3 regions of the Sporosarcina sp. GW1-11 genome follow, and region 3 is predicted to be linked to each of the others. Evidence: riboswitches for the same ligand, from Rfam matches in the RefSeq annotation. Region 3 holds a riboswitch; each other region holds the start of a gene.

Region 1 (11,015 bases), on a different contig from region 3:
TGGACAATGGTCGAAGTCGACGTAACGGATCTTGTTGCACTGCGTGATGGTGTAAAAGAAGAGTTTAAACAAAAAGAAGGATTCAATTTAACGTACTTCGCCTTCTTTATTAAGGCTGTTTCTCAAGCGTTGAAAGAGTTCCCTGCAGTCAATTCGATGTGGGCGGGTGACACGATTGTCATGAAAAAAGACGTCAATATTTCGATTGCTGTTGCGACTGATGACGCGTTATACGTTCCAGTCATTCGACAAACAGATGAAAAAACTATCAAAGCACTTGCCCGTGATATTCACGAATTAGCGGGTAAAGTACGCAATGGAAAGCTGCAGGCGAAGGATATGCAAGGCGGTACGTTTACCGTCAACAACACGGGTTCATTTGGCTCCGTGCAGTCTATGGGTATCATCAATTACCCGCAAGCTGCGATTTTGCAAGTTGAAACGATCGTCAAGCGTCCGGTTGTCATGAACAATGGGATGGTTGCTGTACGCGATATCGTCAACCTTTGCTTGTCTCTAGATCATCGTGTCTTGGATGGTTTAGTTTGCGGGCGTTTCCTAGCGCGTGTGAAAGAATTGCTAGAGAATATGTCTAAAGAAACTACATCGTTATATTAAATACAGAGAACCTTCAGCGCTACCGCTGAAGGTTTCAGGCTGTAGACAAACTCCATAAATTTGGAGTTTGATTACAGTCTCTTTTCTTTTACAATAGAGTAAACGTCAGGAAAGGTTGATTTCCGCTGCGGATGGACGCGTTCCGCGGGCACGGCCTCAGCCGCTTCCCTCGCTGCGCTCAGTCCAGGGTCTTCGGCTCGTGCTGTTCCCGCTGGAGTCGCCATCCTCCGCTCCAATCAACTGGAACCTGTTGAACACTTATTGAGGTGATGGAAATGATGACGAAAAATCAGATCAATGAACGTGAACAGTTGGAGATGCTGACAATTGAACAGTTAGTGCCGCAAAATCACTTGGATATAGCGGAAGACTTGAGGCGTCATGAGGAAATCAAGTGAATACCAGAACTAAGTCAGAAGCTATTTTACAGATTTTATACTGAAAATAACAAAAGGGTTGGAAATCGTTACGATTTCCAACCCTTTTGTTTACACTCTGGAACCTTCAGCGCTACCGCTGAAGGTTATGAGAATTCGTTTCCCTGCATTTGGCAGAGATGTTCGTATGGGCTACTGGTCTCTAGCAAGTAATACGTTTTCATCTCTACGTAGTTCATATGCTTAGCTAGTAGGCTTATTTCAGGATTCTTCATTTTGGGAGTGCGAAACGCTCACTTCAACGCGGCCTGAGAAAAAAGTGGCGCCGCCGCCCATGTCAGCTATTCGATTGGGCGTTAATGCGTTGACAAGTCGTTGTTCACCTGTCTGATCTGCCCACAGTCCTAGACTCACGACAACACCGGGAAGGACGTGTTCACCAACTGAAATAGTCATTTCACATTCCCCACGGTCGTTCCATATACGGACAACTTCTTTGTCTGTAATTCCCCGAAGTTCTGCATCGCGCACATTCATAAATAACTTAGGTTCTTTTTCCATTTTGATATGCTTTTCATTATTCGAAAAGATCGTGTTCAAAAAATTATGATTAGCTGTAGGTACATATAGTAATGGATAATCGGAATCCTGAATGATTGGGATATACGTTGGAAGAGCTGGATAACCGTCCAACTCCATCTGTTTGGAATAAAGTTCAATTTTACCGCTAGGGGTTTGTAAGTTGTGTAACATATTGTTCGTGCCGCTTGCTTTGATGAAGCGCTTTTCCTTTAACGATTCATATGTAACTTCAGATATATGTGGATTGGTAAGATTACTTAATGCTTGCCTCATCATTTCCTGATCATCATCTTTAAAGGATGGCTCATCAAACCCCATCGCTTGTGCTAACAGTCTGAAGACATCTGAATTGGATTTGCTGTCTTCAAAAGGAGGAATGACGGGCTCGTGTATATGAATGTAATGATGCCAGAATGACGTATAGAAGTCCGTATTTTCAAATGCAGATGTGGCCGGTAGCACAATGTCCGCAAATTTAGCTGTGTCTGTTAAAAATAAATCATGAACAACCATAAATAAATCAGTACGCTCTAATCCTTCGCGCACTTTATTCGCATCGGGTGCGACTAAGGCTGGGTTGCTGTTGTAGACATACAATGAACGGATCGGTTCATTTTCTTCTAGTAACGCATCGCCTAATTGATTCATATTAAACCGCCGTGTAGGCTGTTTCAGGAGATTTGGATGTTCAAGCGCAGCTATATTATGCGTCAAATAATCTGCATTTGACTTAAGGGCACCTCCTCCTTTTACTTCCCATTGGCCAGTCAATGCCGGTAAGCAGGCAATGGTTCGGACAATCATTCCGCCATTATCGTGATGCTGCAGACCATTTCCGATTCGGATCATGGAAGGAGAAGTAGTTCCGTACATCCGGGCTAACGAGTAAATATCTTCCACAGATACACCCGTAATGCTAGAAACTATTTGAGGGTCGTAGTTTTTTACATGATCCGCCAACTCCTCATAGCCTATCGTATAGTCTTCTAGAAATGACTGATTGACCATGTTTTCTTTAAACAGAATGTGCATAATACCTAATGCAAGCGCTCCGTCAGTGCCAGGAAGGATAGGGATGAACCAATCTGCCATACGTCCGGTCTGGTTTTTATGGACGTCAATGACGACAATTTTAGCACCATTTTTTCTAGCTTTTTGTGCAATCATCATTTGGTGCATATTCGTGCTGACAGCGTTAATACCCCAAAGGATGAATAATTTTGTTTCTGTCATCTCTTCTGGATCTGTGCCATAGCGTCCGCCCATTGTATAGTTGTACCCGACCTCGCCAGCGACAGAACAAATGGTTCGGTCAAGTTGACTCGATCCAAGGCGGTTGAAGAAACGACGATCCATTCCTTTTGAACTTAACTTCCCCATATTTCCATAGAAGCTATATGGGAGGATCGATTCTGGACCTACTTCTGAAATTAATGTTTTCCAATGGTCCGTGATCGTTTCAATGGCTTCTGTCCAACTGATTGGGACAAACTTCCCGTCGCCTTTTTGTCCGACACGTTTCAAAGGTGTTGTAATACGGTGTGGATCGTAAATTCGTTCGGACATATGGCGAACTTTATTACAAATACTTCCTTTTGTTACAGGGTGTTCAGGATCTCCTTCTATTTTAACGACCTTCCCATCTTGTTTATGAATAAGTAATCCACACTGGTCTGGACAGTCAAGTGAACAGACGGAAGGAACGACACCATTTTCTATCTCTACATACGATTGCAAATCAATACCTCCTAAAACTTTGTCGACATAATCTGTTTAGTATATCATAAGAATGACTATTTCTTTAGAAGTTTCAGATAAGTGCTTGACTTCAACTTAATAACTCTATATTGTATATCCATTGCTTTAAATATTACGTATTTTCATTTAACTACATAGTATGTTTTCTATCAAGAGAGATGGAGGGACTGGCCCTATGAAATCTCGGCAACATTATTGTGCCAAATCCAGCAAGCTTTGCTTGAAAGATAGAAAGGGTTCAACATTTATATTCCATTTGAATATGAATGTATGTCAAAACTCTTTCCGTTCTTTGGAAAGAGTTTTTTGTTACATGAAAATATATACGCAACTAAGAAAAGTAAGTAGAAATGGAGAGAATGGTATGTTAGAGAGAATCGGTATTACAAAGAACTTAGGATGGGGCTTTTTTGGTGTCATGCTCTTCATGATGGGTGACGGAATAGAAGCTGGGTGGCTCAGTCCATTCTTAGTCGATAACGGGTTGACGATTCAACAGTCAGCCGCAATTTTCACAGTGTATGGAATATCGATAGCTCTTGCCTCTTGGTTTTCAGGAGTTTGTTCAGATGTGTTTGGTCCTAAACGTACGATGATGATTGGATTATCCGTATATATTATTGGTACAGCTGGTTTTATCACGTTCGGTTTTCCAACGATGAATTATCCAGTCATGCTACTAACTTATTTCATTAAAGGTTTCGGTTATCCTTTGTTTGCCTATTCCTTTTTAACATGGGTCATTTATAAAACACCACAAAATAAATTAAGTTCAGCAGTCGGTTGGTTCTGGTTTGCGTTTTGTGCGGGAATGATGGTGCTTGGGGCTTGGTATTCAAGTTATGCGATCCAACACCTCGGTTACATTAATACATTGTGGACTTCTATTTTTTGGGTATGTCTCGGTACGTTCTTTGCTTTAGTGCTCAATAAAGATAAATTTGAGAAGAAAAAAGTCGCTAACAAACGCGAAGCAGTTAGAGAATTATTAAAAGGTATTACGATTTTAAAATCGAATCCACGCGTTGCAGCAGGTGGGATTGTTCGCGTGATCAATAGTTTAAGTGTTTATGGATTCCCTGTATTCTTGCCGATTCATATGGCACAGCACGGCATTGAAACGACTGCTTGGTTGCAATTATGGGGTACATTTTTCTTAGGAAATATCATCTTTAATTTAGTATTCGGTTTTATTGGAGATACATTCGGTTGGAAACAAACGATTATTTGGTTTGGTGGAATCGGTTGTGCCATTTTCACACCGCTATTGTTTTACGTACCTGTCTTGACTAATGGAAATCTACTGATGACAAGCATTGTTGGATTCATTTGGGGTGGCTTAATAGCTGGTTTCGTTCCGATTGGTGCATTGGTACCGTCTGTCGCGGGTGAAGAAAAGGGAGCGGCGATGTCTGTGTTAAACTTTTCGGCCGGTTTGTCAACGTTCGTCGCACCTGCCATTGCATTGGCATTCATTGGGACTGTAGGAGCTGAAGGGGTTGTTTGGATTTTTAGTTTCTTATATGTAGTTAGTGCGGTGATTGTTAAATTCATACGCGTTCCGGAAGAGGATACGATGCGCAAACAAGCGATTCCGGTCTCTTCATATGGCGACAGTGTGACGAGTGTTGATTGATGAAGTTGCTGAGAACTGCAATGAACAGAATAATATGGTAGCGTAAATAGTGGCATTCTAGCAAGAAGGCATGGACCATAATTAAAAACTAAAGCGAAATGAAAGGCGATGTTGATAGTGACTAATAATACGTTTGAAAAAGCTGCATTTGCAGGTGGTTGTTTCTGGTGTATGGTAAAACCGTTTAAAGAATGGCCAGGCATTCAGGATGTTGTGTCAGGCTATATGGGTGGACATCTTGAAAATCCGACGTATGAAGATGTGAAAAAAGGCGACTCAGGCCATGTGGAAGTCGTTGAAATCACGTTTGATCCAGCTGTTTTTTCATATGAACAGTTACTCGATGTGTTCTGGCAACAAATTGATCCGACAGATGCGGAAGGTCAATTTCATGATCGTGGCTCATCGTATACGACAGCGATTTTCCATTACACGGACGAGCAACGGGAAATTGCCGAACAATCCAAAGCGAAGCTAGCGGCAAGTGGCATATTCTCAAAACCTATCGTCACAGCTATCCGTCCCGCAGAAACGTTTTATCGGGCAGAAGAGTACCATCAAGATTACTACGAAAAAGAAAAAGAACATTATAAAGATAACCGCGCGCGTTCTGGTCGAGACGAATTCATTGCCACTCACTGGAAGTAATAGTGGCCTAGTTGTGCGTAAAAAGTTCTTAAAGAGATCTACGGAAGTCCCTTGATATAATCTATCGAGGGACTTCCTTTTTTATATCCGCGTGACATTCTTCTTGCGACAATCCTACGATCTTCCTCTTTCCCATCCGATAGTTCTTTTCCTCTTACTTTGCAACTATCTTTTTGAAGCTGAAGACTTTTATTAGATTTATATGAAAATTGTATGACATCTAATCATTTTCCTCTTTCTTCATTGGCTACACTACGGTACACTAGTAGTATTGATGGTCAAAAAGGGGGAAGCAACACCATTATGCCTATACATAATATGAAATCATTCACATTTACGGCGCCGAACTATGAAGAATGGAAAGAGAGTGCCATTCAGTCATTGAAAGGAAAGCCATTTGAATCATTGTTTACGAAGACCACAGAGGGTATTGAATTGAAGCCCTTATATACAAAAGAGGATCTAGATCAACAAAAGATCTCACGCGTGACGAAGCCAGCATTTGGCTGGACGGTTGCACAACCTGTCAGCGCGACAACGGGAGAAGACTTCCTACTTCAGTTGAAAGAATCATTAGAACGAGGCAATGAAGCGATTGCGTATAACGGCTTACACCCAATATCTTGGAGTGAGCAAGCGCTTCGTCAATTAGCACAATTGCTTACAGAGTATCCACTTCTCTTTACAGAAGTGAAAAAAGAAGATCCAATTTTGCAGGCCTTTTCATATATTGAAGATGCGAAACGTGCAGATGTAACGGGTATTTGTATTAGCGAAAGTACGGTTTTACCGGAAGATTTGCCGAACGTTAAAACAAAAGGAGCAGATCTATGGACGGCTCATCATGAAGGAGCGGATGCGGTTACAGAACTTGCGTTGTCACTTGCGATCGCTGCTGAACTAGCAGAAAAGGCCACTTCATTTGAAGAGTTTACGAAAGATTTTTATGTTCGTTTTGCTTCTGACACACATTTCTTTATGGAAATCGCGAAATTCCGTGCATTCCGTGTGTTATGGAAGTTATTTAACGAAGCATATGGCGTGGAGAACGCGAAACAAGTACCATTGCTTGCTATTCGAAACTCGATCCATATGTAAACTTATTACGTGGCGGGAACTCCGCGTTTGCTGCGGTACTTGGGGGAGCGGACTGGTTAACGGTGTTGCCACATGATGTGTTGACTGGCACTTCTGCTAGCTCTATTCGCTATGCACGCAATATTCAACTCGTATTAAAAGAAGAAACACATATCGACCAAGTACTCGACCCTGCAGGTGGTTCATACTTCATCGAGTCGTTAACTGCAGAATTAATTAGCAAAGCTTGGGAGAAGTTTTTAGCAATCGAAGAAAACGGTGGCTATCAGTCGTTTCTACAATCTGGTGAACTTAGCAAGTTATACGCTGAACGTCAGAAAGAAATGGCTAGCGGGAAAAAGACGTTGATCGGTACGAATGTCTATGCAGAATTAATCGACACGAACTTGACAGATGCCTCTTCTGTGACGGTATCGAAACGTTTGGCTGAGCCGTTTGAACATCTTCGCGCACGTACGCCAGAACAGTTACCAAAAGCAGTACTACTAAACTTTGGTGCATTAAAAGATTATAAACCTCGTGCAGACTTCGTCAGTGGATTCCTAGCTGTTGGTGGCATTGAGGCACAGTGGAGCCCTTCTTTCGACTCTATCGATCAAGCGCTCAGTTGGATCAAAGAAGAACAGCCACACTATGCGGTAATCTGTGCTTCTGCAGCGGCAACGGAAGAAGTCGTTACAAACTTCTTAAAAGAAGATGCAGGAGATGTTGTTCTGGATGTAGCGGGGAAATACCCGAAAGAACTTTCCGATCAATGGCTTGCTAATGGGCTAAATGGCTTTATGTTCGCTGGTCAGGATAAAATAGCAAAATTACAGGACATTGCCAACATTACGATAGGGGGCCATCCAGTTGAGTAAACCCGATTTTAAAAAAGTAGATATACAACAAACGCTAAATGAACTGTCGCAACAAGCGCAAGAGAAAGAAACCTTCGCAACGAATGAAGGGATCGATGTTTCACCGGTCTATACGGCAAAAGATATTGAACATACGGAGCATGTATCTGATTTTCCTGGTATTGCGCCGAATACACGCGGTCCGTACCCGACGATGTATGTCGCGCGTCCGTGGACGGTTCGACAGTACGCTGGGTTCTCTACAGCGGAAGAAAGTAACGCGTTTTATCGCCGCAACTTGGCGATGGGACAAAAAGGATTATCGGTTGCATTCGACTTGGCGACGCACCGTGGCTACGATTCCGATCACCCACGCGTAACAGGAGACGTCGGAAAAGCGGGTGTAGCGATTGATTCGATTGAAGATATGAAAATTCTATTTGACGGAATTCCTCTTGATCAAATGTCTGTTTCGATGACGATGAACGGTGCAGTATTGCCGATTATGGCGTTTTATATCGTAGCAGCTGAAGAACAAGGTGTGCCTACAGAAAAACTATCAGGGACAATCCAGAATGACATTTTGAAAGAATATATGGTGCGGAATACGTACATATTCCCACCGGCAATGTCGATGCGAATTATTGCGGATATTTTCTCGTATACGTCGCAAAACATGCCGAAATTCAACTCGATTTCTATTTCGGGTTACCATATGCAAGAAGCGGGCGCGACAGCTGATATTGAACTCGCGTATACGTTAGCAGATGGACTAGAGTATGTACGCACAGGTTTGAAAGCAGGAATTGATATTGACTCCTTTGCGCCACGTCTATCATTTTTCTGGGCGATCGGCATGAACTATTATATGGAAATCGCCAAAATGCGCGCGGCTCGTAAAATTTGGGCACAGATGATGCAGTCATTTGAGCCGAAAAACTCGAAGACTCTTGCATTGCGTACACACTCTCAAACTTCTGGTTGGAGTTTGACGGAGCAAGATCCATTTAATAACGTTACGCGTACATTAGTAGAAGCAAACGCGGCTTCCATGGGCCACACGCAGTCATTGCACACAAATGCTTTGGACGAAGCGATTGCCTTGCCGACAGACTTCTCTGCGCGGATTGCACGTAACACGCAATTGTTCTTACAGGAAGAAACAATGATGACTAAAGTAATTGATCCGTGGGGCGGCTCGTATTATGTAGAGAAGCTGACGGAGGAATTGATGGAAAAAGCATGGGAGTTAATTGCTGAAATCGAATCATTAGGTGGCATGGCGGAAGCGATTGAAACAGGCTTACCGAAGATGAAGATTGAAGAAGCAGCAGCAAAGCGCCAAGCGAAAATCGATTCACGTGCAGAAACAATCGTCGGAGTGAATAAATATCGACTCGATACGGAAGATGCAATCGATATTTTAGATATCGACAATACATTAGTACGTCAAAAGCAAATTGACCGGATTAACGAGATGAAAGCTAACCGGGATGAAGAAGTAGTCCAAGCGGCACTAGCGGCGATTACGCAATCAGCTAAAGACGGCGAAGGAAACTTACTGGCGCTTGCAGTAGATGCAGCAAGAGCACGTGCGACAATCGGTGAAATTTCAGATGCGATTGAATCCGTTTCAGGTAGACATAAGGCGGTGATCCGTTCAGTGAGTGGTGTATACAGTGCAAACTTCTCCAATGAAGAAGAAATTCAAGAAGTAAAAGATATGACAGACGAATTCCTTGAAAATGAAGGGCGTCGTCCACGTATTTTGATCGCTAAAATGGGTCAAGATGGACATGACCGTGGGGCGAAAGTTATCGCGTCTTCATTCGCCGATCTAGGCTTCGACGTGGATATCGGACCGTTATTCCAAACACCTGAAGAAACAGCGCTACAAGCGGCAGAAAATGATGTGCATGTAATTGGCGTTAGTTCACTCGCTGCGGGGCATAAAACATTAGTTCCTACATTGCGTGAAGAGTTGAAGAAAATCGGGCGAGAAGATATTCTTGTCGTAGTAGGTGGAGTTATTCCTGCGCAGGACTATGATTTCTTACGTAAAAATGGAGCAGCGGCAATCTTCGGACCTGGTACAGTGATTCCGGTGGCGGCTCAAAAAGTAATCGAGGAAATCTACCGACAGTTGGGCTACGAGGAAGTGACGGATTGACAAACAAACAAAACGGACGGGATGATTCAGCAATGCATGTAATGCGCGGGATTAAATCCACACACGATGGATTTGTTGCCTCTTCACGTAAACGCTTTGTTAAAAAAGATCCATCGCACGGAAATTTAGATGCTTTACGCGCAGAAATAGAAAACGGTTCACGTCTTCATCTAGCTAGGGGCATTACGTTGCTTGAAAGTACGAAACAGAGCGATAAAAAGCTCGGACAAGAGATTTTAACGAGTCTCTTGCCTAAGACGGGTAATTGTATTCGAATTGGTATTACCGGCGTGCCGGGTGCAGGGAAAAGTACATTTATCGAAGCATTCGGTCTGATGTTGGCTGACATGGGCTTTAAAGTGGCGGTTCTCGCAATCGACCCGAGCTCAACGTTGACGGGCGGTAGTATTTTAGGGGATAAAACACGTATGGAGGAGTTGGCGCGGCATGAAAATGCATTCATCCGTCCATCTCCGTCTGCCGGAACACTTGGTGGCGTGCACAAAAAGACACGTGAAACGATGTTGCTTTGTGAGGCAGCTGGCTATGATGTTATTCTTATCGAAACCGTAGGAGTAGGACAAGGAGAAACGATTGTGCGTGGCATGGTCGATTATTTCTTATTACTTGTGCTTACAGGTGCTGGGGACGAACTGCAGGGAATGAAAAAAGGAATTATGGAGCTAACGGATGGTATTGTTGTGCATAAAAATGACGGCAATAATAAACAGCTAGTGAAAAAGACCGTAAGAGAATATACGCGGATTTTGCATATGCTGCAGCCAGCCTCTCCTAACTGGACATCCACAGCAAAACCCGTTTCTTCTATTGAACGTACAGGTTTAGAAGAAGTGTGGGAAACGATTCTAGAATTCAAGCAAGTGATGACAGAGAATAATCATTGGGAAATTAGACGGCAGCACCAAACGAGAGATTGGTTCCATTCGATGATTAAAGATCATTTGATTGATTCATTTTACGCCGAAGAAGGCAAGAAAGCAGAAGTCAAAACACTTGAGAGTGAATTGTTAGAAGGTCATCTCACAGTTTCTGGTGCAATTGACCGATTGTTTTCTTCTTGATTTGCATAGGTTTATGCTATGATTGAGTTGGGTGACCAATTACTTTTTTGCGAACCACTGGACAAGCATCAGCAAGTAACGGTAGTGGTCATCACAATCATAGGTAGTAGGAAAGGAGATCCTGTAAAATGACAATGAATTTTGATTTTTACATGAACGATATGACAAACCAAGCAAGAGCAGAAATGGAAGCGAGCGGCTACGAGC
Region 2 (11,015 bases), on a different contig from region 3:
ATATTCATACGTTTTTCTAGTCATGATCTCACTCCTCAGGATGTAGTCTGTCCTTTAGGAGCGCTTTCTTATACTGTCTACTGTAAGGTAATTATGCAATCCTATGAGCGTGAAGGACAGTTCTATGAGCGTGGGGGTGGGTTCTATGAGCGCGGGCGTGGGACCTATGAGCGTGGGGGCGGGTTCTATGAGCGCGGGGACCCATCCTATGAGCGTGGAGGCCAGTTCTATGAGCGCGGGGACCCATCCTATGAGCGTGGAGGCCAGTTTTATGAGCGCGGGGACCCATCCTATGAGCGCCCCCCAAAAAATCACAACAAAAAACCGGTAGCTGAATTAGCTACCGGCATTTATAAACTTATTTTACTGGAACAACTGCTCCAGACCACTCTTTTACAATGAAATCTTGAATTTCATCTGATAGTAATACTTCAACCAATGCTTTAATCGCATCGCTATTTTCATTGCCACTCTTCACTGCAATTACATTTACATATGGGGATTCTTTATCTTCTAATGCAATAGAATCTTCCATTGGATTCAAGCCAGCATCAATTGCAAAGTTAGAGTTGATCAATAGCGCATCACCCTCGTCATTTTTATACAACTGAGGCATTAACGCTGCTTCGTAGTTCGCATCAAACTTCAAGTTCTTTGGATTTTCTACGATATCATCCACTTCTGCTTTCACCTTTTCCACGCCATCAGCAAGCTTAATCAAGCCTTTCGCTTCAAGCATAGCAAGTACACGGCCGTGATCCGCCACAGAGTTACTGATTAAAATTGTTGCGCCTTCAGGAAGTTCTTCCAATGAATCATATTTCTTAGAGTAAACACCGATTGGCTCGATATGGATTGCTCCTGCATTGACAAAATCATAACCGAAATCTGCAATTTGACTCTCTAAGTAAGGTATATGTTGGAAGTAGTTTGCATCTAGTGTACCTGCATCCAAATCTTTGTTTGGTAATACATAGTCCGTGTAGTCTTCAATCTTCAAATCAAAGCCTTTTTCAGCTAATAACGGCTTTGCTTGTTCCAAAATCACTGCGTGTGGTGTGTTAGATGCACCGATTGTCAATGTCGTTTTCTCGTCTTTTCCTGCATCACCATCTGCCGCCCCATTGTCCTTGTTGCTATCGTCTTTCGATCCGCATGCTGCAAGTGCAAGCACAAGAACTGTTGCGAATAAACCGAATAAAAACTTCTTCATGTCACATTTCTCCCTTTCCATAATGGAATATTTTATGGTTAACAGGTTTCCCTGAAAATCCTTTTATCGCTTGTCCAAACGTTTAACTAGTAAATCACCAATAAACTGAATGATAAATACGATGATCAACACTAAGATCGTCGCCATCAACGTAACATCTTCTCGACTGCGCTGGAAACCTTCAAGATACGCGAGCGTCCCAAGTCCCCCCGCACCGATAACTCCAGCCATAGCCGTATAGCCCACCAATGCAATCGACGTCACTGTAATACCAGACACCAATGCCGGCATCGATTCGGGTAGCAATACTTTGAAAATAATTGTGGACGTACGCGCACCCATCGAACGTGCTGCTTCAATGACACCTTTGTCAATTTCTTGTAACGCAATCAGCACCATACGCCCATAAAACGGAGCCGCACCAATGATTAGCGCAGGCAACGCAGCATTGGGTCCACGCATACTGCCGAACATAATATTCGTCAACGGTATCAATAAAATAATCAAAATAATAAATGGAATAGAACGGAAGATATTCACAAACGCACCCGTAAAGACATGAGTTATTTTATTCGCCCATAACTGACCGGGACTTGTTAAAAACAACAATAAACCAAGTGCAATACCAAAGACGAATGTGAAGAACGTTGAATAGGCTGACATATAAAGCGTTTCACCTGTAGCTGTCCACATCTTTTCCCAGTTCACGTTCGGGAACCACTGCTCAATCATTCATCAGCACCTCCGTCTTTACTTCATTGGAATGAAGGAAAGCAACGGCTTCTTCAATAACCGCCACATCCCCTACCAGTTGCAAAACCAGTGTGCCGTATGCGCCGTCGCGCGTAGTCGAGATATTCCCTTGCACGATATTGACATCGATTGGGAATTTACGGATTAATTCTGCAAGCACGGGCTGCTCTGTACGTTCGCCGATGAACGCCAACTTAACCAACTTTCCTTGCGGTGCTTCATCCCGTAAATGCGCTATCGCCGCGTCGGTGTCAGCTGTATCCGTCACCTGTGAAATGAAACGCTTCGTAATGTCAGCTTGTGGAGATTGGAAGACATCGAGTACGTTGCCCATTTCCACGACTTTCCCCGCCTCCATGACTGCCACACGATGGCAAATCTTTCGAATGACATGCATTTCATGCGTAATAAGCACAATCGTTAAGCCAAGACGTTCATTAATATCCGTCAATAAATCGAGAATTGCATTTGTTGTCTCGGGATCAAGTGCAGAAGTCGCTTCATCACAAAGTAATACTTCTGGGTCATTCGCAAGCGCGCGGGCAATGCCGACACGTTGTTTCTGGCCACCTGATAACTGCGCTGGATAGGATTTCTCACGACCAGTTAAGCCGACTAGATCAATTAGTTCCTTCACTTTACGTTTACGTTCGGACTTTTTCACGCCTGCAATTTCTAGCGGGAATGCAATATTTTCTTCCACTGTGCGTGACCATAGTAAATTAAAGTGTTGGAAAATCATACTGATCTTCTGGCGTGCATTACGCAGACCGGATCCCGATAGCGTCGTCATTTCTTGCCCATGAATCATAATGCTACCGGATGTTGGTTGCTCAAGACCGTTTAATAATCGAATGAGCGTGCTTTTTCCTGCACCACTGTACCCGATGATGCCGAAAATTTCTCCTTCTTTGATGGCTACTGTCACATCATCTACTGCGACAATTTCTGAACCGTTCAATTGGAATTTCTTATGAACGTTTGTTAGTTGAATCATTTTCTGCACCGCCTTTTCAAATCCATTTCGTTTTGGTCATAAAAAAGACCCTTCCGCAGTCGAGCAGAAAGGTCAAACGTATCGAAATATATGTACGTTTACATTTCTCTCATCTGTCAAAGCTTGTTGCTTTGAGTGAATTGGCACCATTTCACGTATGTGACGGTTGCCGGGCTTCGTAGGGCACTTCCCTCCACCGCTCGTTATAAGAGTTTCGATATTCAGTTGAATGTACTACTTATACCATACTTCGGAATCTATTGTCAACTGAGCTTCTCTAGTAGATAGGGTACGGATTGGAAAGCGTAAATTTTTTCCATTGGTTTCCCTTTGCGGTGAATGAGCAAACATGGGACACTTTCTATTTCATGATCAATTGCTACTTCTTGGACGTAATTCAAGTCTGCTTTTCCAACGGGTAAGTCAGGACGCATAGCCTCGATGACTGTTAGCATTTTTGTTGCGACGTTGCATGTACCGCACATTGGAGTATATAGATAAAAAGCGGCAAGTGGTTCTGCCGCTTGTTCGCGTTTCCACATTTCATTTGTCCAGTTATTCATTAATTCCACCTGCCAGATACTTAGGATGTACTTTGAAATTGGCGGCAATTAGCACACCTGCCAAAACTTTATTCGGTGTTTTTTCGACTTGACGGTATAAGCGATCCGTATATAAGTGCTTTGCTTCAGGATAGAGCTGCTTAAACAGCTTGCGAATGGAATCGCCCGAAGCATCGGCATCCATAAAAACGAAAAGGTCTTGGTTCTCATATGGTTCTAGTAACTCTTCGATATGGTAAGGGCTGATTGTGCCATTTGTACAGATGATTTCTACCGGCTCCGCAAGAATGGGTAATAGTCGTTTGCGGTCGGAACCACCTTCCACAATGAGTACTTTCGGATCCATCCAGTGTCCTCCTAGAGTGTAAAAAAAGCGCTGGAACATCCCAGCGCTCTTCCTGTTTTCTTATTCGCCAGCTGTCATTTCTTCGTATTGCTCCGCAGTCATCAATTCATCCAATTCAGCTTTGTTTTCGATTTCCACGACGATCATCCAAGCTTTTTCGTATGGAGATTCGTTTACTAATTCTGGGCTATCTTCTAGCTCTTCGTTCACTTCAACAACTTTACCAGTTAATGGAGCGTACAATTCAGAAACAGTTTTCACTGATTCAACGCTACCGAAAGGCTCATCTGATTTCAATTGGTCGCCCACTTGTGGCAGTTCAACGAATACGATATCCCCTAGCTCAGACTGTGCGAAATGTGTGATCCCGATACGATACTTACCGTCTTCTTCTTTTACCCATTCGTGTTCTTCTGAATAACGCAATTCTTTTGGTGTGCTCATGTCGTTACCTCCAAAAATATAATAGTTTATCTTAATTCAGTTTGCCATAGTTCTAATTGAAAGACAAGAATCTATGTTCACGCCTGCCAAGTTTGTGCGAATGTTTCTTCATTAAAGCCAACTGTGACACGTTGTCCGTCTGATACGATTGGACGTTTGATAAGCATTCCGTCAGATGCGAGCAATGTGATCTTTTCGTCATCAGTCATTTCAGGTAGTTTGTCCTTTAGCTGAAGTTCGCGATATTTCATGCCGCTCGTGTTGAAGAATTTTTTCAGTTCGAGTCCGGAGTTTTTAATCATCATACGCAACTCTTCTTCGCTCGGCGGTTGTTCGGCGATGTTTACTTCTTCGAATGAAAGCTCCTCGTTCTCTAGCCACTTCTTTGCTTTGCGGCATGTACTACATTTCGGGTAGCCGTAGTATGTAATGATCATAATCGTCATTCCCCCTTTTTTTCAGTATAGCAAACAACTTGATGTGGAAGCTAATTCTATGAGCGCGGGACCGGGGGCTATGAGCGGCACAACCTAGTCTATGAGCGCGGGACCGGGGGCTATGAGCGGCACAGCCTAGTCTATGAGCGCGGGACCGGGGGCTATGAGCGGCACATCTATGTCTATGAGCGCGGGACTGGGGGCTATGAGCGGCACGTCCTAGGCTATGAGCGCGGGACATCATTCGCCCTAGAAATGTACGTATTCAATCACAAAAACACCCCAAACAAACTGGGGCGTTTCTGCAATCGTTATTTATCAAACAATATACTTTTCAGCTTCAATTAGCTTAACGGATGCTTCGCGCTTCTTCGCAATTACGTTGTATGGATTATTACGAGTTAGCTTACGCAATGCGGAGATCATCATGCGCTGGTTGTCACCGTCTACTGCTGCAAGCAATGTCTCTTTTGCTGCGGATTCGATGCGTCCGAACGCTTCCTGACAGAAGATTTGTGTATAAAGAAGCTTCTGATTCTCTTTTTCTTCGCCATTCTTGTTAATCGCCTTTTCCGTACGAAGCACTGCAGACTCCATACCAAAGATGTCGCTTGCGATGTCTGCAATGTTAACGAGGATTTCCTGCTCCTGATCTAGTTTCGTGCCGTAGCGCTGTGCTGCAAGTCCAGCAGCCAAGATACCGATTTTCTTCGCATTTTTCACAAGCACTTTCTCCTGCGCCAATGCTTCATCGCCCACTTCTTCCGGCATCATCATCAACAGTTCTTCCTGCAACCCTTGCGCTTGTTGAAGCAATGGCAATTCGCCTTTCATTGCTTTCTTGAGGAATGTACCAGGAACGATCATACGGTTGATTTCATTCGTACCTTCGAAAATACGGTTGATACGCGAATCGCGGTAGATACGCTCTACCTCGTACTCTGCCATGAAGCCGTAACCACCATGGATTTGAACTGCTTCATCAGAAATATAATCCAATACTTCAGAACCTACTACTTTATTAATAGAACATTCAATTGCATATTCAGCAATCGACGCTGCCACTTTTGCACCGTCTTTTTGCTCCTCAGGGCTCATTGCGGCGTTACGCTCTTCAAAGTAACCAACTGTACGGTAGATCAAACTTTCAGTTGCATACAACATAGAAGCCATTGTACCGAACTTTTCTTTTGTCAGGTTGAATGACGAAATAGGTGTGTCGAACTGCTTCCGTTGATTGGCATACTTGATAGCCAGTTCAAGCGCACGCTTAGATCCGCCGACTGTACCTACTCCAAGCTTATAACGACCGATGTTTAAAATGTTGAAGGCAATAATATGTCCACGGCCAATTTCACCTAATACGTTTTCAACAGGTACTTCTGCATCTTCCAAGATTAATGTCCGCGTAGAAGATGATTTGATACCCATTTTCTTCTCCTCTGGTCCTACAGAAACGCCTGGATACTCTCTCTCTACGATAAATGCAGTAAATTTGTCGCCATCGACTTTTGCATAGACTACGAAAACGTCAGCAAATGCCGAGTTGGTGATCCACTGCTTTTCGCCGTTTAGTACATAGTGCGTACCTTCCGCGTTTAGTTTCGCAGTCGTTTTCGCGCCTAATGCATCTGATCCTGAGCTTGGCTCTGTCAAAGCGTAAGCGGAAATCTTATTACCACTTGCAGAGTTTGGTAAGTATTTTTTCTTCTGGTCGTCAGTGCCAAATAACACGATTGGCAATGTACCGATTCCTACGTGGGCACCGTGAGTAATTGAGAATCCACCGGCGACGGATAGTTTTTCAGCAATTAATGCAGAAGATACTTTATCCAGTCCAAGCCCTTCATACTCTTCAGGAATATCTGCTGCAAGTAGACCGAGATCTCCTGCTTTTTTCAATAATTTCACAGAATGCTCGAACTCATGATTTTCTAGCTTATCCACTAACGGCAAAACATCATTTTTGACGTATTCCTCGGTTGTTTTGGCAATCATTTTCTGTTCATCTGTGAAATCCTCTGGTGTGAATACGCGTGATGCGTCCATTTCCTCAGTTAAAAATGCTCCACCTTTTACGAATTCTGTCATAGTGTTTCCCTCCATTGCTTTTGTCGTATAACTTCACCTTGTTCGAAACGTATTTATTTACAAGACTTCAAATACTCCTGCTGCTCCCATTCCGCCACCGATACACATCGTCACGACACCGAACTTTTTACCTTGGCGTTTCAATTCGTGAATTAACTTCAATGTTAATACCGTTCCAGTTGCCCCTAGTGGGTGACCCATTGCGATTGCTCCCCCGTTGACGTTCACTTTTCTCATATCCAGACCAAGTTCACGAATAACTGCGAGTGATTGCGACGCGAATGCTTCATTGAGCTCCCATAGATCAATGTCCTCGATCGACAATCCCGCTAGTTTCAATGCTTTAGGCACTGCTTCAACTGGTCCAATTCCCATAATTTCCGGTGGGACACCGCCTACTGCGAATGAACGGAATTTCGCCAATGGTTTCAATCCGTGCTGTTTAGCAACTTCTGAATCCATTACTAAGACCATCCCTGCTCCGTCAGATGTTTGTGAAGCGTTACCCGCTGTGACGGAACCTTTCGCTGCGAATGCTGGACGTAATTTTCCAAGCACTTCCATCGTCGTGCCAGGACGAACACCTTCATCCATTGCGAATAACACATTCTTTTCCTGATACTTTCCTCGTTCATCAACAAAACGTTTAGTCACTTCAACCGGTACGATTTCGTCGACAAACTTACCTTCTTTAATGGCTGCTTCTGCACGTTTATGTGATTCCACCGCGAATGCATCTTGATCTTCACGGGAAATACCATATTTTTGCGCCACTTGCTCCGCTGTATGCCCCATTCCCATATAGTATTCAGGTGCTTCTTCCGCTAGTTTGAAGTTTGGCCGAATCGTATTACCCATCATCGGGACCATACTCATCGACTCGACGCCGCCAGCTAAAATCGCTTCTGAATGTCCGAGCATAATGCGTTCTGCCGCATATGCAATCGACTGCAAGCCTGATGAACAAAAACGGTTAATCGTCACTGCGGGTGTCGTATCAGGTAATCCCGCAAGTGCTCCGATATTACGCGCCACGTTCATGCCTTGTTCTGCTTCAGGCATCGCACAGCCAATGATTACATCATCAATCGGACCATCATAATTCCCTGCACGCTTCAATGTTTCCTTTATCGTCAACGCCCCGAGATCATCTGGACGGACAGTTGCCAAAGAACCTTTTCTTGCTTTTCCAATCGGTGTTCGAGCACCGGCTACAATTACTGCTTCGCGCATGCTGTTTCCTCCTTTATCTATCCATCATCAGTTACGTAACGGTTTGCCCTTCACAAGCATATGCTGCATACGCTGGAGTGATTTCGGCTCTGCCACTAGGCTCAAAAATGCTTCGCGTTCTAGATCCAGTAAGTACTGCTCGTCGACACGTGTACCATACGGAACCTTACCTCCAGCAATCACGTACGCTAGCTTCTTCGCGATTTTCAGATCATGATCGCTAATGAAGCCGGAAATATGCATACCTTCCGCAGCCAACAATAATGTCGCATAACCTGAATCGCCTGTCACTGGAACTTTCGCTCTCTTTGGTGCCACGTAGCCAGCCTCATATAAAGCAAGAGCCGCTCGTTTTGCATCGTAAATCTGATGATCGGAATTAACACTCACGCCGTCCGCAAAGTCTAAGAAATTATTTTCTTTCGCTTCATCAGCCGATGTCGAGACTTTCGCCATCGCAATTGATTCGAATACTTTATTCGCAATATGTTGGTAGTCCGTTGGCACACCGTTCGGCAAACCTTTTAGATGCTTCTGATATAAATTGACGTTACCGCCCCCACCAGGAATTAATCCAACCCCTACTTCAACTAAGCCCATATACGTTTCCATCGATGCTTGAATATGTGCAGCTGGCAAACAAACTTCTGCTCCGCCGCCAAGTGTCATTTGGAATGGTGCCGCAACGACTGGTTTGCTGCTATATTTAATCTTCATCATCGCATTTTGGAATGAACGAATAACGAAATCGAGTTCAAAAATATTATCGTCTTGCGCTTCCATCAAGATTAACCCAAGGTTCGCACCGACACAGAAGTTTTTCCCCTGATTCCCGATCACAAGTCCTTTAAAGTTTTTCTCCACTTCATCGACTGCAAAGTTAATCATTTGGATGATATCGAGTCCGATTGCATTTGATTGTGAGTGGAATTCAAGTAATGCTACGCCATCACCTAAATCCACTAAACTAGCACCAGAATTTTTCTTGATGACGCCATGCTTCTTTTTATAGAGCTTTAAGTTGATCGCTTTTTCATTGACTTCAACTAGCTTGTAGTCTGACCCATCAAAATAGTATATGTCCCCTTCTTCCTCTTTATAGAAGGTTTCAAAGCCTTTATCGAGCAAAGACTGAACGAGTGCTGGAATGTTTTTGCCTTCTTCTTTCAGTAACTCGACTGATTTTCGTACACCAATCGCATCCCAAATTTCAAACGGTCCTTGCGTCCAGCCGAAGCCCCACTTCATCGCATGATCGATTGCTACGATATCATCTGCAATCTCGCCATGAAGTTGTGCTGCATAAAGCATCGTTGGTGTGAGTGTGCTCCAAAGAATTTCACCTGCACGATCTTTTGCATATAGCAATGTCTTCACTTTATTCGCAAGACCTTTTTGCTGTTTTGCCATATCGATTGAAGGCGCTTTCATTTTTTCTGTAGGAATGTATTCTAATGTACTCATATCTAATTGAAGAATATCTCTACCTTGTTTTAAGTAGAATCCTTGCTTCGCTTTCGCACCGATCCAACCGTTATCGATCATTTTCAGTACGACTTCAGGCAATTCAAAGGTCTTCTGTTCATCACCAGTCGTCTGATCATAGACGTTTTTCGCAACGTGCATATACGTATCAAGGCCTACCACATCTAATGTACGGAACGTTGCGGATGTCGGACGGCCGATCAATGTACCGGTAACTGAATCTATTTCACCAATCGTATAGCCCCGTGCGAGCATCTCATGCAACGTCACTTGCAAACCATATGTTCCAATACGGTTCGCGATAAAGTTCGGTGTATCTTTGGCAATAACGACTCCCTTGCCTAAACGATCTTCACCGAATATTGTCATGAATTTTACAACTTCCGGCGCAGTTGTTTTTGTAGGAATAATCTCAAGTAATTTCAAGTATCTTGGAGGGTTGAAGAAGTGTGTTCCTAGGAAGTGCTTTTGGAAATCTTCCGAACGACCTTCTGTCATCGCCTCTATACTAATGCCAGATGTGTTAGATGAAATGATTGTTCCTGGCTTTCGTACGCTTTCTATTTTTTCATATAAACTCTTTTTAATGTCTAAGTTTTCAACGACGACTTCAATGATCCAATCTACGTCTTTCAATTGTGCCAAATGGTCCTCGAAGTTTCCCGGTGTAATTAATGAAAGATTTTTTTTCGTTGTTAAAGGTGCTGGTTTTTGTTTCAGCAATTTTTCCACTGCAGTAGTTGCAAACTTATTGCGGAATCTCGGGTCCTCAGTCGTCAGTCCCTTCGCCTCGTCATCCGCACTTACTTTCGGTGGTACGATGTCTAGTAAAAGTACAGGTATGCCAATATTAGCTAAATGCGCCGCAATACCAGAACCCATTACGCCCGATCCTAAAACTGCCGCTTTTCTAATTTGATAAGTCACGTGCAATCCTCCCTTTATCTTTGAATGAACACTCATTCATTTATAACGTAAAAAAAATACGCCTCGCTTATAGATACTACTATAAATCATTTTAAACTATTTCGCAATATCGAATTGATGTTAAATCAGACTTTTTAAATTACTTGCAAAAGCAATTAAATACACAACTTCTTAGAAACATTGTACACTATTTAGTGAATGGAGGCGTTCTTAATGAAAGAAATCAAATCTGTAGAAGAGTTTAACGAAATCATCGCAAGCGACCAACCGGTATTAGTGAAGTTTGAAGCAGACTGGTGCCCAGACTGCAAGCGAATGGATATGTTTATCGATCCAATCGTGGAAGCATACGATACTTACACATGGTATGAAGCGGATCGTGACGTTATTCCTGAAATCGCTGAAAAATACGAAGTCATGGGCATTCCAAGTTTGCTAGTGTTCAAAGACGGCGAAAAGCACGCTCACCTACACAGCGCAAACGCAAAATCCCCCGCACAGGTGACAGAGTTTCTTGATGGAGTGA
Region 3 (11,015 bases):
TTCCTCGTTCTCAAGATCTTCATTCGTCAGTACGCTTAAATTGTGGAGCGTCAATGTTTCAGCATTCAATTCCTTTTGAATGACTTCAGCTAACTTCGAACTCACGTTTTGTTCGAATAGAATATATTTAATATCTTTTTCTTGTGCTTCTTTGACGATGCTAGCTAGCTGTTTTTGGGAAGGTTCATTTTGCGAATCCAAACCAGATACAGCGAGTTGGTGCAATCCATACGTATCAGCTAAATAACCGAATGCTGCATGGGATACGAAGAATGTTTTATTTGGCGCAGCATCGGCCATTGTTTTAAATTCTCGATCCAGGCTTTCAAGCTCATCGTATAATGTGTCGAAGTTCGATTGAAATTGCTCTGCGTGTTCAGGTAGTTCATCTGATAATTCATCTTTAATCTTTTCCGCTAGTAATGTGCTCAAATAAGGAGAAATCCAAACGTGAGGATCGATTGTAGAATCATGATGGTGATCATCGTGCTCCTCTCCTTCATGCCCTTCATCTTCATGCTCCTCATCTTCATGCGAATGGCCAGGTGCTAATTCTTCTGGGTCAATAGCGTCTGCTATCGGAATGAAATGAATATCTTCTTTCTGTAACGTTTTTTCGGTTTTTTGAACGAAACCTTCCAAGCCGAGTCCGATGTAGAAGAATAGATCCGCTTTCGCTAATGACATCATATCTTTTTGCGTCGGTTCAAAGACATGCTCATCCGTTCCAGGTGGGTAGATGGTTTGTACGTCAACAAACTCTCCACCAATGCGCTCGGTAAAGTATTGTAGCGGATAAACAGTAGTATAGACTAGCAGTTTCTCGGATGAAGGACTAGCTTTTTCCTCTGTAGTTTTATTCGTACAGCCACTTAACACAAGAAGTAAAGCAGCTGCCCATAATGCAATACGTTTTTTCATTTCATAAAACCTCCATGATGTTAATCGGAATGATTACTATTTAGATAACTTCCTCATCATACAAGATTTTTTTTACGTTTGCAACCTACATTATTTTTTTCTTTTCTTTTTTGGGGGAACAGGATCAAATCCACCTTTATGAAAAGGATGACATTTTAATATCCGTATGACTGCGAGATAACTACCTTTTATTGCACCATGTGTTTCAATCGCTTCTACACCATAATGTGAGCAAGTCGGATAGAATCTGCAAGATGGCGGAAACATTGGAGATATGAACTTTTGATAAAAGCGGATGAATAGTAATAACACTTTCTTCACCATAATAATCACCTTCCGATTTAAGTAGGTTTAGTTTACCTAGTTACGTGGTAAATTAAAAGAGAGAAGCATATAACTATTTAGAGGAGTGTTTTTTTTATGTCAAAAGAATTAATCCAAGAGTTAAATAAACAAGTATCTACATGGTCAGTTATGTACGCAAAGTTGCATAATTATCACTGGTACGTAAAGGGTAATCAATTCTTCACATTGCATGCTAAATTTGAAGAATTATATAACGAAGCGACGCTACATATGGATGAAATCGCTGAACGCGTGTTGACATTAGGTGGCGAACCGACGGCTACGTTAGCAGAGCATTTGGAGACATCTGTAGTGAGTGAAGCAAAAGGAACAGAGAAAGCGAATGATATGGTACAAGCATTAGTCGATGATTTTGATAAGATCATGAAGTCCTTGAAAAAAGGAATGGATCTAGCAGCAAAAGAATCAGACGGTATGACAGAAGATATGTTGAACGCAATTTATCAAAGCATTGAAAAACATCAATGGATGCTTAATGCATTTTTAGGCGAAACAAATGAATAAAACCTTCAATTAGCATGAAAATAACCGATAGTAAGAAGTGAAGTAGTAGGAAGGAGTGAACGAAATGGATATCAATTCAATCATGTCCAGTCAGTTGAGAAGTTTGCAATCGACCGTTCAAATGAGTGTTATGACGAAAGCTCTTTCGATGGAAACTTCTGCGGTTACCGAAATGCTGAATAGTTTAGAAAGTCAGCCTGTCGCACATCCTCATAAAGGGGCATCCGTAGATATCAAGGCTTGATTGGTAAACACACATCTCGTATGATTAGGGATGTGTGTTTTTCCTATTAACAGCAGTGAATTTTATTTAGCATAACGATACATAGTATATAGGAGGTTGACCTAATATGGCGCAAGGGCAATTTTTACGAAATTTAATTATTGAAACACCTTCTAGACCGGGGAATCTAGGAAAAGTGACGATGGCTATTGGACAGTTAGGTGGAGATATTGGAGATGTCCAAATGATCAAGGTAGGGACGGTTTCGACGATTAGAGAAATCGCCTTGCAATGTAATGACAAGGCACACTTAGATGAAATTGTAGAAGCGATTGAAAACTTGAAACAAGGAATTAAAGTGCATGCGGTAACAGATGATGTTCTTCAAGCCCACGAAGGTGGAAAGATTCACATGAAAGCTACTACGGAAATTCGTTCACTAGCAGATTTGCGTAGAGTCTATACACCAGGCGTGGCTAGTGTTTGTAAAACGATTCAAGAGGACCCAGAACAAGCAAACTACTTTACGGGGATTTCCAATACAGTAGCAATTGTTACGGATGGAACTGCCATTTTAGGTTTAGGCGATATCGGTCCGGTGGCAGGTATGCCTGTAATGGAAGGGAAAGCTGTATTATTTGATCAATTCGTTGGTATTAGCGGGATTCCTATTTTACTGAATACAAGTGATCCTGACGAAGTCGTGGAAACCATCAAGCATATCCATCAAGGCTTCGGTGCAATTTTATTAGAAGACATCGGTTCACCTCATTGTTTTGAAATAGAAGAACGTTTGAAAAAAGAATTACCAATCCCTGTCATGCATGATGATCAACACGGAACGGCGGTCGTCGCATTAGCAGCTGCTTTAACAGCATGTAAACATGTCGGAGTAGATCTAGCGAATTCGTCAGTCGGACAAATCGGTTTAGGTGCCGCAGGTCTTGCGATTAGCAGAATGTTCATGGCTTATGGTGTCGATGAAATGAAAGGAACCGATCCAAATCCTAACGCGAAAAAAATGCTTGCCGATTATGGGGGGACTGTTGTAGAATCCATGGAAGAAATTATGGAAACGTGTGATCTGATCATCGCAACAACAGGCGTTGCGAACTTGATCAAGCCTGAAATGGTACGCAAAGGGCAAATCATTTTGGCGTTGTCGAATCCAAATGCAGAAATTGCACCTGACGTAGCTATAGAAGCAGGCGCAGCGTATGCGGCAGATGGACGCCTAGTCAACAACGTCCTAGGTTTCCCAGGCATCTTCCGCGGTGCATTAAACGCAAATGCCAAAGCAATCACCTACCCAATGCTTATCGCGGCTGCACTCGCCATAGTAGAAAGTACAAAACGCGATGATCTAGTACCTCATCCACTAGATCCAAACGTCCACATCAACGTAGCGCTAGCAGTTGAAAAAGTCGTTTACGAAGAACAAGGGGAATAACTACACTGGACCTATTAACTTTTACTGTTAATAGGTTTTTGATATTTCCATTGAATGAATTTTTCATTTCTCGCCATACTACGACTAAAAGAAAGTAGGCTGATTATGAGCGAGCAAATGTATACGATGTATGTATCCGTCAACCATAAGCAAGTACTTATCGATCCATATTCATCACCATGGGAATACAAAGTAGAAGTACCAAGAGAAGCATATCCCATTTTTGAAAGATTATTTTCCCAAATGGATCGTCTAGAATTCCGTAACTTCCTGCGTTCCCACTTACCGTATATCCCGTATCATTACGATCACAACAATCACGACATTGATCTACGAATGATGAAAGTCTACGCGTTGATCCATGAATACACAGACGATGAAAACAAGCGTTTTATCGAAAAATTACCCTTCTTTCGTTGATTCACCACGTCCTTTTCCGCTACACTAGAGTAAAGGACGTGAGCCATTTGTTGAAATTTGAAGATTTACAAGGAGCCAATGTCGAATTGACATTTGGACCAAATCAACACCAAATTGAACCGCGCCATGTACTTGTTGTGATCAAGCACAAGGGCCATTGGTTGCTAACAAAACACCGTATGCGGGGTATTGAATTTCCTGGAGGGAAAGCTGAACTAGGAGAAACGATTGAAGACGCTGCTATCCGCGAAACGTTAGAGGAAACAGGCGTGACAATTTCGAATGTGCAATCATTTGCTGAATATGTCGTATTTACAGAACCACCATTTTGCAAAGCTGTTTTTACTGGTGAAGTAACACATATTGAAAAAGAGTATACGTTAATGGAAACAGAAGGATTAGTTTGGATGACAGATGGCGAACTAGATGCGTGTACGGACTTAAGTTTCCATATGAAAGATCGCGGAATGGGTGAGCTCAGGAAGTGGGTGGAAGCGAATGGTCGAACAAACGAATGGAACGATTTGTAAACGAAAAGACTATCCATCACCGAATCCTACAGTACGACTGGAAGAGATAACGTACTGGTCTGATGGCTTGCGAGTGAAAGGGATGCTCGCAACACCTAAAGCGGCGGGTCGTTATGAGGGTTTACTCTATTTACGTGGTGGTATTCAGCATGTAGGGATGGTACGTCCTGCACGTATCGCTCAATTTGCTTCGCATGGCTTAGTCGTCTTTGCTCCGTATTATCGTGGGAACCGAGGGGGAGAGGGCAAGGATGAATTTGCAGGGGATGATCGCAATGATGCGGTAGCGGGTGTTGAAGTGTTAAAACAACAACATGCCGTAAATTCTGAGCGCATTCATTTATTTTCCTTTTCTCGTGGAGGAATTATGGCGTTATGGACAGCCATTTTACGGGATGATCTCACATCGATGGTGACGTGGGCAGGTGTGTCAGATGTGGTCTTTACGTATAAGGAACGAAAAGATATGCGGCGTATGATGAAGCGCGTCATTGGCGGTACACCGAATAATCAACCCGATGCCTATAGGGAACGAACAGCATTGTTTCGAGTACATGACATTGATATTCCAATATTGATTATCCATGGAAAGCTAGATACGAATGTTTCATTTGAACAAGCGTTGTTGCTCGAAAATGCACTACGAGATGCTAATAAAGAATATGAAACGTGGTATTTAGAAGATTATACGCACTATATACCTCCAGAAATGAATCGCCAGCTCGTGACAGATGCAGTCGATTGGATGAAACGACAGAGCGATTAAACAGAAAAAAGCCATGCAATGTAATCTGCATGGCTTTTGTATAGGTAAAATTAAGCGATAGGTCCGCCTTTTATTGCGATTTCTTCTGACACGTGATCAAACTTCTTGAAGTTTTCACGGAAAGCAGCAGCTAGACGAGTTGCTTCTTTGTCGTATTCTGCAGGATCTTCCCAAGCGTAGCGAGGGTGTAATACATTGCTAGGTACGCCTTCGATTTCAAGAGGCATTTCCAATCCGAAAATTTCGTTCTTTTTCGTAGGAACGTTATCCAATTTACCTGCGATTGCAGCACGAACCATTGTACGTGTATATCCTAAGTTCATACGGGAACCTACACCGAACACTCCGCCAGTCCAACCTGTGTTGACTAGGAATACTTTTGAGCCATGTTCATCGATTTTCTTCCCAAGCATTTCTGCATAAGTTGCTGCAGGAAGTGGTAAGAATGGAGAACCGAAGCACGTAGAGAATGTTGGTTCAGGAGCAGTAATACCACGTTCTGTTCCAGCAAGTTTAGATGTGAATCCACTTAGGAAGTGGTACATTGCTTGCTCTTTTGACAAAATCGAGATTGGAGGTAGAACTCCAGAAGCATCTGCAGTTAGGAAAATGATGTTCTTCGGGTGACCCGCAACAGATGGCGTCACAATATTATCGATATTTTCGATTGGGTAAGCAGCCCGTGTGTTTTCAGTTAATGATTTATCGTCGTAATCAGGTACGCGTGTTTCTTCATTTAGTACAACGTTTTCTAGAACGGAACCAAAACGAATCGCACCGAAGATTTCAGGCTCTTTTTCTTGACTAAGGTTGATACATTTTGCGTAGCATCCGCCTTCGATATTGAATACACCGTTGTCAGACCATCCGTGCTCATCGTCACCGATTAACTTACGATCAGAATCTGCAGAAAGTGTAGTTTTACCAGTCCCAGAAAGACCGAAGAATAGCGCTACGTCGCCTTCTTCTCCAACGTTTGCAGAACAGTGCATGGAAAGGATACCTTGTTCAGGAAGCAAGAAGTTCATAACAGAGAAAATGGATTTCTTCATTTCTCCAGCATATTCTGTTCCGCCAATCAAGACAATGCGCTTTTCAAGAGATATTATGATGAATGTCTCAGAGTTTGTGCCATCCACTGTTGGATCCGCTTTGAATGAAGGAGCAGCCAAAATCGTAAATTGTGATTCATGCGCTTGAAACTCTTCCTCAGTAGGACGGATGAATAATTGGTGAACAAATAAGTTTTGCCAAGCTTTTTCGTTAATCACTTGAATAGAAAGCTGAGAATCCTTATCTGCACCTGCAAATCCTTTGAAAACGAATAATTCATCTTTTTCCTTCAAATGATTGATGACTTTCGTGTATAATGAATCGAATGCTTCAGGAGAGATGGGACGGTTTAAGCTTCCCCAGTCCACTTTATCTTTAGACACTGCATCTTCGACGATGAATTTGTCCTTAGGAGAGCGTCCTGTATATTTTCCGGTACGTGCCGCAATTGCGCCGTCTGCTGTAAGTTGAGCTTCTCCTCTGCTTACTGCTTTTTCAGTTAATTCGGCCACAGACGCTTGGATCGTCACGTTGCTTCCAGTTAGAAGACTTTTTAAACTATCATCAATTTTTGCAGATATCATAATTACATACCGTCCTTTGCGTAGTCGTTTTATTTTTTATTTGAGTAGAACATCTTAATTCGTAAATAGTATAACACATTAAGAATAATAATCTATCCTAATTCAAAACTCAAGTGATTTAAAATAAAAAAATTGACAAAATCGAAACTTTTTTATAAGATGTGACATGAACGGATACTCTTATCCCGAGTTGGTGGAGGGTACAGGCCCTGTGAAACCCGGCAACCTGCAAAAGACAAAAGTCTTGCGCGAAGGTGCCAAACCTGAAGCAAGGTTTAATTCCTTGGACGATAAGAGTGAAAGGTGCTGCGCGTGAAATTTCGCCTTTTACTCATGGATTGAATATGAGTGAAAGGCTTTTTATATTGTCTAGCCCTGAATCCTTATGGTATATGCTTGACGTCTAGGCGTGGAACTTTACCGGGGACTTATGAGAGTACCGTATCATGTTGCTTAATATAGGGGGAAACAAAATGACAAACCGTCGACTGTTTACATCGGAGTCAGTTACTGAAGGCCATCCTGACAAGATGTGCGACCAAATTTCAGATGCAATTTTAGATGCAATTTTAATGGAAGATCCAAATGCTCGTGTGGCGTGTGAAACAAGCATTACAACTGGACTCGTTCTAGTAATGGGTGAGATCACAACAACAACATATGTGGATATTCCTAAAGTTGTTCGCGATACAGTGAAAGAAATTGGCTATACGCGTGCAAAATATGGCTTTGATTACGAAACGTCTGCTGTCTTAACTTCTATTGATGAACAATCACCAGAAATCGCAGCAAGTGTCAATGTAGCATTGGAAGCACGTGAAGGTTCTATGTCAGATGAAGAATTAGATGCAATTGGAGCAGGTGACCAAGGATTGATGTTTGGTTATGCTTGTAATGAAACACCGGAATTAATGCCGTTACCAATTAGTTTGTCACATAAATTGGCACGCCGACTGGCTGAAGCACGTAAAACAGATTTGATTCCATATTTACGTCCTGACGGTAAAACGCAAGTAACCGTAGAATATGATGAAAATAACAATCCTTTACGAATCGATACAATCGTTATTTCTACTCAACATCATCCAGAAGTAATGCTCAAGCAAATCGAGAAGGATATAAAAGAAGTAGTCATCGATGCGGTAGTACCTGAAGATTTATTGGACGAACAGACTAAATACTTCATTAATCCGACGGGAAGCTTTGTCGTTGGTGGTCCTCAGGGCGACTCAGGTCTGACTGGACGTAAAATCATCGTCGACACATATGGCGGATATGCTCGTCATGGTGGCGGTGCATTCTCTGGTAAAGACGCAACGAAAGTGGATCGTTCCGCTTCATACGCAGCGCGTTATGTTGCGAAAAATATCGTAGCGGCAGGATTAGCGGATCATTGTGAAGTTCAATTGGCTTATGCGATTGGCGTTGCAAGTCCGGTTTCAATTTCTATCAATACATTTGATACAGGCCGTCTAACTGAATCACAATTAGTTGAATTCGTTCGCGAACTATTCGATCTACGTCCAGCAGGCATTATCAAAATGCTAGATCTTCGTCGCCCGATCTACAAACAAACGGCTGCTTATGGTCATTTTGGCCGTACGGATATTGACTTGCCGTGGGAACAGACAGATAAAGTGGATGCACTGAAGGAATTGGCTAGTAAAGTACGCATTAAACAATAATCGGTACTAGAGCTGTCCAAGAAGTTGTGACTTCTTGAGACAGCTTTTTTTGTAGAATTTTATTTTGCTAGGTAGCGTTGCTCGATCTTTTAAAGTTGCTATATCCGAAAATGCTTAGCTATTGATTGATTTTCACCAAAGTCAGCAAGCAAATTATAGTCTGAAAGCTAAAGAAACGTCACCAAATGAATCGGTAACGTCTCTAATTATTTGCCTAACGTATTCATTACATCTGAGCTTCTGGATTGCCGAAAGCTTCATATTCCTGCATCAGTAACTGAAGCGGCAACTCATACAACTGCTTGCCATCAATTTTAAATACCCCATTCGAAACAAGTTCTTCAATGACTTTGTCTCGTTTCGTATCACATACATCTTTCTTTTTTTTCATCGAACATTTCCTCCTTGATTCCCACTCTTACTATAGCCAATTATCGACCGCGTTAAACCACATTACTTATAAGTAGAATACTTTGAATTGTATTCATACATAAGATGGATTTATTGGGCAGAATGGGGAAAGTTAAAATTATTTTTGTTTATGGGTACCAATCTAAGGGGAGAATCGTTATAATCTAGTTCGTGCATAAAATTGTTATTTATCATAGGAGGTTGCTATGTTTTTTATTGAAGCAAAACGAATCGCAGTCGTTATTTTAGGGTCGTTCCTAATGGCGATATCGCTAAATTTCTTTTTAATTAATGCTAATGTCTATGCGAGTGGCTTTGCGGGTGCTGCGCAATTGGTATCGAGTGTCTTAATTGATCAATTGAATATTACGATCAGTACTGGTATTTTATTGCTACTATTCAATATTCCGGTGTTTATTCTCGGTTGGTTTAAAGTAGGTAAAGGCTTCACGATTTACAGTATCGTTTCTGTCGCATTTACTACATTATTTCTTGAGTTATTGCCCCTTCGTTCGGTGTCGGATGATATTATGTTGAATGCGGTGTTTGGCGGTGTATTGGCAGGGGTTGGTGTAGGTATTTCACTAAAGTTAGGTGCTTCTACTGGTGGAATGGATATCGTTGCGATGATTTTATCGCGCATGCAAGATAAGCCAATTGGTATGTATTTTTTAGTCTTGAACGGGATTTTAATCTTATTTGCAGGGTTTCTTTACGAGCCAGAAAATGCATTATATACAATGATTGCTCTTTATGTGACCACGTCGGTCATTGACATGATCCATACGCGTCATGAAAAAGTTACAGCGATGATTATAACGAGGCAAGCAGACGAACTGCAACAAGCGATTCATCGTCAAATGGTGCGTGGTATTACGATTTTACCAGCAAAAGGAGCGTATTCTAAAGAAGACAAAAACATGCTCTACGTCGTCATTACACGTTATGAACTATATGATCTTGAACGTATTATTAATGAAACAGATCCACAAGCCTTTACGAATATTGTGCAGACGGTAGGAATCTTCGGCTTCTTTAGACGAGAAGGTGAGACATTAACATAATAAAACGGGGCTGTGCAAGTCGTCACTCGTGACTTGCACAGCTCTTTTTTATACGTTTAAACTTGATTCGCCTGACGGAAGGAGCCCTTCAATGAACCACTGGACAATGAGAGGTAATGCAAGTTCAAGTAGTGCGACAAAAATGGCGTTTAAAGAAATCGAATAAAAACAAGTGTCGATGCGGCTTGTAGTAGGAGAAAAATTATGTAATCATGAAGTAAGTCCACTTATTTGATTGAATCATCATATAAGAAAAATTGAAAAGAAAATCATCTTAGAATAAAGCCCATAAAGGAGACGTACTTCACATGAAGGGAAGCTCGCGCGCAGTAATAGGTACTGTGATTGGAGCAGCGATAGGATATCAAACGCAGCCAGACATAGAAACTGTTCTTTTATGTACAGCAGGTGGTTGTATAGCTGCATTAGTACCAGATCTCGACACGAACGGCGCTGCCTCGAACGGTGTCACGATCTCTAAAAAGCGGATATAACTACTTATGCGATTACTTGTCATAGTGACCTATCAATTCATACAAACAGGATGGCAGTCGATGAATTGGATTATAGCGCTAGTCGCAGCAATGTTAGTAGTTGTATCGCAAGTCATTACCCAAAGACGACTATTGACCATAACTGGTATCCTTTTTATCGCATTCGGTCTATTCGTACATACGTCCATTGGTATTATTCTTGCAGGGTGTTACATTATAATTGCATCATTTCTTCCCCATCGTTCCTATACACATTCTTTGCTAGGTCTGGCATTCTTTGCATCCATCCTCCATTATTCACTACAACAATGGCTGATGAATGGTGTGTTTGTAGCTGCGCTTGCGGGTTATGCTAGTCATCTAGTTGCTGGTATGAAGTTTTTACCTGTGAATCGCAGAGGAGTAAAATTATTTGCACCGATTTGGAAGAAAGAATTTTAACTACCATCATTAATTTGTTGAATTTTTGTGAAAATAGTGGACAGTTTTATAAATACCTATATACTTGAGAATGAAAATCATCCATTATATAATTTATTGAAAG

Evidence for each region. Region 3 has a riboswitch for S-adenosylmethionine ahead of metK (methionine adenosyltransferase). Riboswitches for the same ligand answer to the same signal wherever they lie in the genome.
Region 1: another riboswitch for S-adenosylmethionine. It lies ahead of ORD22_RS13530 (MFS transporter); the one in region 3 lies ahead of metK (methionine adenosyltransferase).
Region 2: another riboswitch for S-adenosylmethionine. It lies ahead of ORD22_RS12555 (methionine ABC transporter ATP-binding protein); the one in region 3 lies ahead of metK (methionine adenosyltransferase).

What each region holds. Positions count from the first base shown of each region.
Region 1 covers NZ_JAPMIW010000027.1:7,491-18,505, reverse strand. Annotated here, with positions in the region: gene ORD22_RS13545 (dihydrolipoamide acetyltransferase family protein) at 1-618, shown strand, start outside; gene ORD22_RS13540 (hypothetical protein) at 690-842, opposite strand; gene ORD22_RS13535 (molybdopterin-dependent oxidoreductase) at 1,257-3,314, opposite strand; SAM riboswitch class I at 3,479-3,569, shown strand; gene ORD22_RS13530 (MFS transporter) at 3,700-4,971, shown strand; gene msrA (peptide-methionine (S)-S-oxide reductase MsrA) at 5,089-5,619, shown strand; gene ORD22_RS13520 (methylmalonyl-CoA mutase family protein) at 5,938-6,717, shown strand; gene ORD22_RS13515 (methylmalonyl-CoA mutase family protein) at 6,654-7,577, shown strand; gene scpA (methylmalonyl-CoA mutase) at 7,570-9,726, shown strand; gene meaB (methylmalonyl Co-A mutase-associated GTPase MeaB) at 9,759-10,808, shown strand; gene ORD22_RS13500 (BrxA/BrxB family bacilliredoxin) at 10,937-11,015, shown strand, end outside.
Region 2 covers NZ_JAPMIW010000022.1:38,326-49,340, reverse strand. Annotated here, with positions in the region: gene ORD22_RS12570 (hypothetical protein) at 55-315, opposite strand; gene ORD22_RS12565 (MetQ/NlpA family ABC transporter substrate-binding protein) at 359-1,213, opposite strand; gene ORD22_RS12560 (methionine ABC transporter permease) at 1,277-1,945, opposite strand; gene ORD22_RS12555 (methionine ABC transporter ATP-binding protein) at 1,938-2,963, opposite strand; SAM riboswitch class I at 3,070-3,175, opposite strand; gene ORD22_RS12550 (thioredoxin family protein) at 3,227-3,526, opposite strand; gene ORD22_RS12545 (toprim domain-containing protein) at 3,519-3,872, opposite strand; gene gcvH (glycine cleavage system protein GcvH) at 3,933-4,316, opposite strand; gene ORD22_RS12535 (arsenate reductase family protein) at 4,394-4,753, opposite strand; gene ORD22_RS12530 (acyl-CoA dehydrogenase family protein) at 5,072-6,844, opposite strand; gene ORD22_RS12525 (acetyl-CoA C-acetyltransferase) at 6,902-8,077, opposite strand; gene ORD22_RS12520 (3-hydroxyacyl-CoA dehydrogenase/enoyl-CoA hydratase family protein) at 8,105-10,489, opposite strand; gene ORD22_RS12515 (thioredoxin family protein) at 10,703-11,015, shown strand, end outside.
Region 3 covers NZ_JAPMIW010000008.1:94,595-105,609, reverse strand. Annotated here, with positions in the region: gene ORD22_RS07365 (metal ABC transporter solute-binding protein, Zn/Mn family) at 1-921, opposite strand, end outside; gene yidD (membrane protein insertion efficiency factor YidD) at 1,012-1,245, opposite strand; gene ORD22_RS07355 (Dps family protein) at 1,342-1,791, shown strand; gene ORD22_RS07350 (YjfB family protein) at 1,856-2,035, shown strand; gene ORD22_RS07345 (NAD-dependent malic enzyme) at 2,142-3,464, shown strand; gene ORD22_RS07340 (transposase) at 3,570-3,884, shown strand; gene ORD22_RS07335 (NUDIX hydrolase) at 3,932-4,414, shown strand; gene ORD22_RS07330 (alpha/beta hydrolase family protein) at 4,383-5,180, shown strand; gene pckA (phosphoenolpyruvate carboxykinase (ATP)) at 5,231-6,817, opposite strand; SAM riboswitch class I at 6,995-7,114, shown strand; gene metK (methionine adenosyltransferase) at 7,291-8,502, shown strand; gene ORD22_RS07315 (Fur-regulated basic protein FbpA) at 8,729-8,893, opposite strand; gene ORD22_RS07310 (YitT family protein) at 9,120-9,977, shown strand; gene ORD22_RS07305 (hypothetical protein) at 10,286-10,471, shown strand; gene ORD22_RS07300 (metal-dependent hydrolase) at 10,532-10,912, shown strand.